2 regions of the Streptomyces sp. NPDC016562 genome follow, and region 2 is predicted to be linked to the other one. Evidence: riboswitches for the same ligand, from Rfam matches in the RefSeq annotation. Region 2 holds a riboswitch; the other holds the start of a gene.

Region 1 (3,216 bases), 720 kb from region 2:
GGGCCCGACGGCCGAGGAGATGGAGCGCGCCCAGGCGCAGCTGGAGCGGGAGTGGCTGGACCGGCTCAGCACGGTGGCCAGCCGCGCCGACCAACTGTGCCGCTTCGCGGTGCTGTTCGGTGATCCGCGGCTGGCGCTGACCGCCGTGGAGCGCGTCCTGGACATCACCGCCGAAGAGGTCCAGGCCGTGGCCGCGGCCCGGCTGCGCCCCGACAACCGCGCGGTGCTCGTCTACGAGCCGATCGCGGCCGAGGAGACCGACGGGGACGACGAGTCCGGCCAGGGCGCGCAGTCCGGCGAGAGCGACGAGAACGAGGGGGCGGAGCAGTGAGCGAGACCGCAGCCGTCACGATGACCTTCCACCCGCGCCCGCAGGCCGGCGAACCGCAGCCGTGGGCCTTCCCGGCCCCGGACCGCACGGTGCTGTCCAACGGGCTGACCCTGCTGACCTGCCACCGGCCGGGCCAGCAGGTGATCGCGGTCGAGATCAACCTCGCCGCCCCGCTGGACGCCGAACCCGAGGGCCTGGACGGCGTGTCGACCATCATGGCGCGCGCGTTCTCCGAGGGCACCGACAAGCACTCCGCCGAGGAGTTCGCGGCCGAGCTGGAGCGCTGCGGCGCCACCCTCGACGCGCACGCCGACCACCCGGGCATCCGGGTCTCCCTGGAGGTCCCGGCGTCCCGGCTGCCCAAGGCGCTGGGCCTGCTCTCCGAGGCACTCGCCGCCCCCGCCTTCGCCGACGCCGAGATCGACCGGCTGGTGCGCAACCGGCTCGACGAGATCCCGCACGAGCTGGCCAACCCCCAGCGGCGCGCCGCCAAGCAGCTCTCCAAGGAGCTCTTCCCGGCGTCCCTGCGGATGTCCCGCCCGCGGCAGGGCACCGAGGAGACGGTCGCCCGCATCGACTCCGCGGCCGTGCGCGCCTTCTACGAGGCCCACGTACGCCCCGCCACCGCCACGGCCGTGGTCGTCGGCGACCTGACCGGCATCGACCTCGACGCCGTCCTGGCGGACACCCTCGGCAGCTGGACGGGCGGCACCGCCGAACCGCTCCCGGCGCCGTCCGTGACCGCCGACGACACCGGCAGGGTGGTCATCGTGGACCGGCCCGGCTCGGTCCAGACCCAGCTGCTGATCGGCCGCATCGGCCCGGACCGGCACGACCGCGTCTGGGCGGCGCAGGTGCTCGGTACGTACTGCCTGGGCGGCACCCTCACCTCCCGCCTGGACGCGGTGCTGCGCGAGGAGAAGGGGTACACCTACGGCGTGCGCGCCTTCGCCCAGGTGCTGCGCTCCACGGCCGACGGCAAGGGCGCCTCGATGCTCGCCATCAGCGGCTCGGTGGACACCCCGAACACCGGACCGGCGCTGGAGGACCTCTGGACGGTGCTGCGCACCCTCGCGGAGGGCGGTCTGACCGACGCCGAACGGGACGTCGCCGTGCAGAACTTGGTGGGCGTGGCCCCGCTGAAGTTCGAGACGGCCGCCTCGGTGGCCGGCACGCTCGCCGACCAGGTGGAGCAGGAGCTGCCGGACGACTACCAGGCCCAGTTGTACGCACAGCTGGCCGAAACCGGCACGGTGGAGGCGACTTCGGCGGTCGTGAAGGCCTTCCCGGCGGACCGGCTGGTCACCATCCTGGTGGGCGACGCGGCGCAGATCGAGGAGCCGGTACGGGCACTCGGGATCGGCGAGGTCACCGTCGTCACCGACTGACGACCTGACGACGGCGGCTGACGACCTGACGACGGCCACCTGACCGTCGGCTGACGCCTCATCGGGCGATCGGTGTCTCAGGTGCGAGGGGCTCTGGCGGGACTTATCCCGCCAGAGCCCTTTTGTCCGTTTGGTGGTGAGGTTGCTTTTATGTGGTGTGGCGTACGCAACAAAAAGCCGCGTCTGTTTGGCGATTGACTGATGATCCGCCTAGCGTCGTCCGTGCTGTCCGTCAGTTGTGCCCGCCGCACCCGCGGCACCGGACAGCGATCGCCGAGTCCCCGTCAGGCGCGAGCCTGGGGAGCCGGGGACCCACATGTGTCCCTGGGGTGAATCGGGCCGCCTCGCCAGAGGAGGCCCGTAGGAGACCTTCCTGCTCCGAACCCGTCAGCTAACCCGGTAGGCGAGAAGGAAGGAAAGGATCCAACCCTCCATGGCGTTTGGCAGTCGTCCCGCTGGTTCCGGCAAGCACCGCGGATCCAGCCGCCTGAGCCGTAAGACCGCCGGTTACGCCGGCATCGCCGCGATCGCCACCACGGGCGTCGTCGGCTCCCTCGCCGCCCCGGCCTTCGCCGCGGACAACCACAGCAGCTCCGCCCCGGAGAACGGGCTGGGCGCCGTCGTCGTCGCCGAGGACCTCGCGGGTGACATCGCGGACCAGGCCGCGTCCCAGCAGCGCGCCGCCGACCACGCCGCCGCCAAGGCGCAGGCCGAGGCCGACGCCAAGCAGCGGGCCGCCGAGGCCAAGCGCCTCGCCGAGGCCAAGGCGAAGGCCGAGCGCGAGGCCGCCGAGCGCGCGGCCCGCGAGGAGGAGCGCAAGCGCCTCAACACCTTCGTCGCCCCGATCGAGGGCTCGTACGTGAGCACGCAGTACCACGCGGGCGGCGGCATGTGGTCCTCCGGCAGCCACACCGGCATCGACCTGCACGCCTCCTCCGGCACCTCGGTCCACGCGGTGGGCGTCGGTGTCGTGGTCGAGGCGGGCTGGGGCGGCGCGTACGGCAACAACGTCGTGATCAAGCACAACGACGGCACCTACACGCAGTACGGGCACATGAACTCGCTGAGCGTCTCCGTCGGCCAGCAGGTCACCGCCGGCCAGGTGATCGGCCTGTCGGGCTCCACCGGCAACTCCAGCGGCCCGCACCTGCACTTCGAGGCCCGCACCGGCTCGCAGTACGGCTCGGACATCGACCCGATCGCCTACATGCGTTCGCACGGCGTCGATCTCTGATCCGTCGTCCCGCACCTTTCACCGAAGACCCCGGCTCCCCGAGCCGGGGTCTTCGTGTGTCCGCCCGGATCCGCCCCCTGTGAATGTTTCGTATTTCCGGCCGCTCTCGGAAATGATCGTGTGTTGCAATAGAGTCGCAGCACGCGCACGTGCGCGCATTGAGGCTGGCAGTCGGAAATAGGCGGAGGTTCGGTCTTGCGTATTCCTGCGCACGCAGTATGCACAGCAATCCGCGATGACATCGTCTCCGGTGTCTTCGAACC
Region 2 (3,216 bases):
CCTTCCCCGCCCGTCCCCCTTGCCGGCCCGGCCCCCTCGCCAGGCCGTCGTCGCTTACAGCGGCAGCAGGTCCGGACGCTTCGCCGCCACGTGGTCCCCGGAGGACTCCCCGCGCAGCCGTCGCCCGATCCACGGCACGAGGTGGTCCCGCGCCCACTGGATGTTGTCCCGCGTCACGTCCACCGAGCCGCGCGGCCGCTGCGGCGGCCACGGCTGGTCCGGGTCGGTCGGCACGTCCAGCCCGAGCACCTGCCCGGCCCGCAGTGCGACCCGTGTGTGCCCCTCGGGCGACAGGTGCAGCCGGTCGGTGTCCCAGGCCCGCCGGTCCTGTACGGACCTCAGCGACCAGAGGTCCAGGACCGGGCAGTCGTAGCGGTCGGCGATGGCCCGCACGTGGGCGCTGTACGTCGCCACCTTGCCGCGGAGGTGCTTGAGCACCGGCACCCCGCGGGTGTCGAAGCCAGTGGTGATCATGACCTGGCCGACGGCCCCCGCGAGGTCGGCCACGGCCGCCTCGAACCGCTCCGCCACGTCGTCCGGGTCGCTGCCGGGCCGGATGATGTCGTTGCCGCCCGCGCAGAAGGTGACCAGATCGGGCGCCAGGGCCTTGGCCCTCGGGACCTGGTCGGCCACGATCTGGTCGAGGAGCTTTCCGCGCACCGCGAGATTCGCATACCGGAAGTCGTGCTCTTCGCGCTGGTCGGCCAGGAGCACGGCGAGCCGGTCCGCCCAGCCGAGAAATGAATCCCCGGGTCCCGGGTCCCCCACGCCCTCGGTGAAGCTGTCCCCGATCGCCGCGTACGAGCCGATGGTCTTGAGTTTCGTCGTCGTCGCTGCCACGGGTCCATCCTTCACTCCCGCTACCAACCTACGCCAACGTAATGAGGGGTTGACGGGCCGTGATCTATACCACCCGGGGGTTAAGGAATAGGTACACACGAGGCCGGGACCCCCCTCGGGTCCCGGCCTCCTGTGCGTCCGTGCCGCGGTGGCGGCTGCCGTCAGAGGCTGGCGCCCTTCGAGCGGAGGTAGGCGATGGGGTCGATGTCGGAGCCGTAGGAGGGGCCCGTACGGATCTCGAAGTGGAGGTGGGGGCCGGTCGAATTGCCGGTGGAGCCCGAGAGGCCGATGCTCTGGCCCGCCGTGACGCTCTGGCCGGCCGTGACGGAGAGCTGGGAAAGGTGGCCGTACTGGGAGTAGTTGCCGTCGGCGTGGCGGATGATGACCTCGTTGCCGTACGCGCCGGCCCAGCCCGCGGAGACCACGGTGCCCGCGCCGACCGCCTTGACGGTGGTGCCGGAGCTCGCGATGAAGTCCACGCCGGTGTGGTAGCCGGAGGACCACATGCTGCCCGCGACCTTGTACTGGGTGGAGATCCCGCCGCTCACCGGCGCCACGAAGGAGGAGGCGGACTGCGGCTGCGCGGCCGGCGCCTCGGGGGCGGTCTCCTGCTGCGCCGGGGCGGGCTTGGCGGCCCGCTCGGGAGCGGGCTTCGACACCGGCTTGGTGGCCGGCTTCGACGCGGGCTTCGCGGGGGCCTTCGGGGCGGGGGCGGCCGCGGCCGCGTCGCCCGCACCGCCGAGGTGAAGCTTCAGGCCCGGGTGGATCAGCGACGGGTCGCTGCCGACCGCCTCACGGTTGTCGGCGTAGAGCTGCTCCCAGCCGCCCGGCAGGTGGCGCTCGGCGGCGATCACGGAGAGGCAGTCGCCCGGGACGACCGTGTACACGCCCGGCGCGGCGGCCGCGGCCTGCGGCGAGACCGGAACCTGCGGTGCCGCGACGGGCGCCCCTGCGGTCACGGCGGTGACGGCGGTCGTCGTGGCGGCGGCCGGAGCGCCGGCGGCCTGAGCACCGGCGGCGCCCATCAGCGGCAGCGCGAGAGCCGCGCCACCGGTGCCGGCGACGGCGAAACCGCGCGATATCGAGAGGGACTTGGGACGGCGGTGCTTACCCTTTGCAGGCATGGCGCATTTCCTCTCCGGTGCCTGCGAGGTGAGCTGTCGGGTTCGGACTGGAGATGTCCGGCCGCACATGAACGGACCATGTACGGCTTCACCCCAAGCCGTCCCGGGTCCGAAGATCCGGGACAGCGGCTTACCTGGTTCCCCCGCTCCTGCCGCGCGTGAATAGTCGGGTGCGGTTTCCGGGCGGCGGCAGGATTCGGCGATCCACCCGGATCGGTCGCGAACGTAATCCCAAAGGGCCACGCGGAACAAGCCATGAATTCCCTGACGGAATAACAGGGATGAGGGACCGCCGGAATTCCGGTCACCCTCCGTCCATTCCGCCCCGCCAACAACCGCTCCGACGCGGTCATTCGGCTTTAGCGATCAGGCACTCACGGTCACCGTATGATCTGGCTCACGGGGACGCGGCCGATCTCGCCTCCGCTGATGGCAAGTTATCGCCAAGTAGTGTAATTCGGACAGAGCACCCCAGCCGGCGAGCATCCAGTCGGCGCGACGAAGCGGAGGAGTTCCCTTGACCCAGCAGATACAGGAGCCGGAGTTGTCCGGAGTGCGCAATTTCCGCGATGTGGGCGGATTGCCGACCTCCGACGGGCGAAGGGTCAAGGCGGGGCGACTGTTCCGAAGTGGACATCTCGCCCATGCCACGGAAACCGATACAGAATTCCTCGGCTCGCTCGGACTCCACACCGTCTTCGACTTCCGCAACAACGCCGACCACGCGCTGGAGGGCCCGGACGTGGACCTGCCGGGGGTGCGGAACGTCAACATCCCGCTCTCGGATCCGGCCGACGGCCGCGAGTTCTGGAAGATGGTCCGCGACGGCGACCTCGACCAGCTCCGCGCGGTCCTCGGCGACGGGCAGGCCGCGGCGCGGATGACCCAGTCGTACCGCGTGATGATCAAGCACCGGACCGCCGAGCACAGCCGCGTCCTGCACGCCCTCGCCGAGGACAGCGTCCCGGCCCTCATGCACTGCGCCGCCGGCAAGGACCGGGCGGGCCTGTCGATCGCCGTCACCCTGCTCGCACTGCGCGTCGAGCGCGAGGCGATCGTCGCGGACTACCTGGAGTCGAACGCCCCGCACCGCCGCTACCGGGTCCGGCGCGGCGACGGGTCCTCCGGGTCCCGCTCCCCCGAGGTGATGGAGCTGCTGGCCCCGCTCTTCGACGCCCGCGCCGAGTACCTGCTCGCGGCCTTCGAGACCATCGACGAGGCCTGGGGCGGTGTGGACCGCTACCTGTCGCAG

What was found. Region 2 has a riboswitch for cyclic di-AMP ahead of ACF059_RS11580 (peptidoglycan DD-metalloendopeptidase family protein). Riboswitches for the same ligand answer to the same signal wherever they lie in the genome.
Region 1: it holds a riboswitch for cyclic di-AMP, as region 2 does, so the genes downstream of both, ACF059_RS08555 (M23 family metallopeptidase) here and ACF059_RS11580 (peptidoglycan DD-metalloendopeptidase family protein) in region 2, are expected to answer to the same signal.

What each region holds. Positions count from the first base shown of each region.
Region 1 is NZ_JBIBRZ010000002.1:118,918-122,133, forward strand. Features, by position in the region: gene ACF059_RS08545 (M16 family metallopeptidase) at 1-331, shown strand, start outside; gene ACF059_RS08550 (M16 family metallopeptidase) at 352-1,719, shown strand; cyclic di-AMP (ydaO/yuaA leader) riboswitch at 1,981-2,140, shown strand; gene ACF059_RS08555 (M23 family metallopeptidase) at 2,153-2,953, shown strand; gene ACF059_RS08560 (GntR family transcriptional regulator) at 3,149-3,216, shown strand, end outside.
Region 2 is NZ_JBIBRZ010000002.1:837,324-840,539, reverse strand. Features, by position in the region: gene ACF059_RS11585 (SGNH/GDSL hydrolase family protein) at 55-840, opposite strand; gene ACF059_RS11580 (peptidoglycan DD-metalloendopeptidase family protein) at 1,002-1,964, opposite strand; cyclic di-AMP (ydaO/yuaA leader) riboswitch at 1,970-2,176, opposite strand; gene ACF059_RS11575 (tyrosine-protein phosphatase) at 2,482-3,216, shown strand, end outside.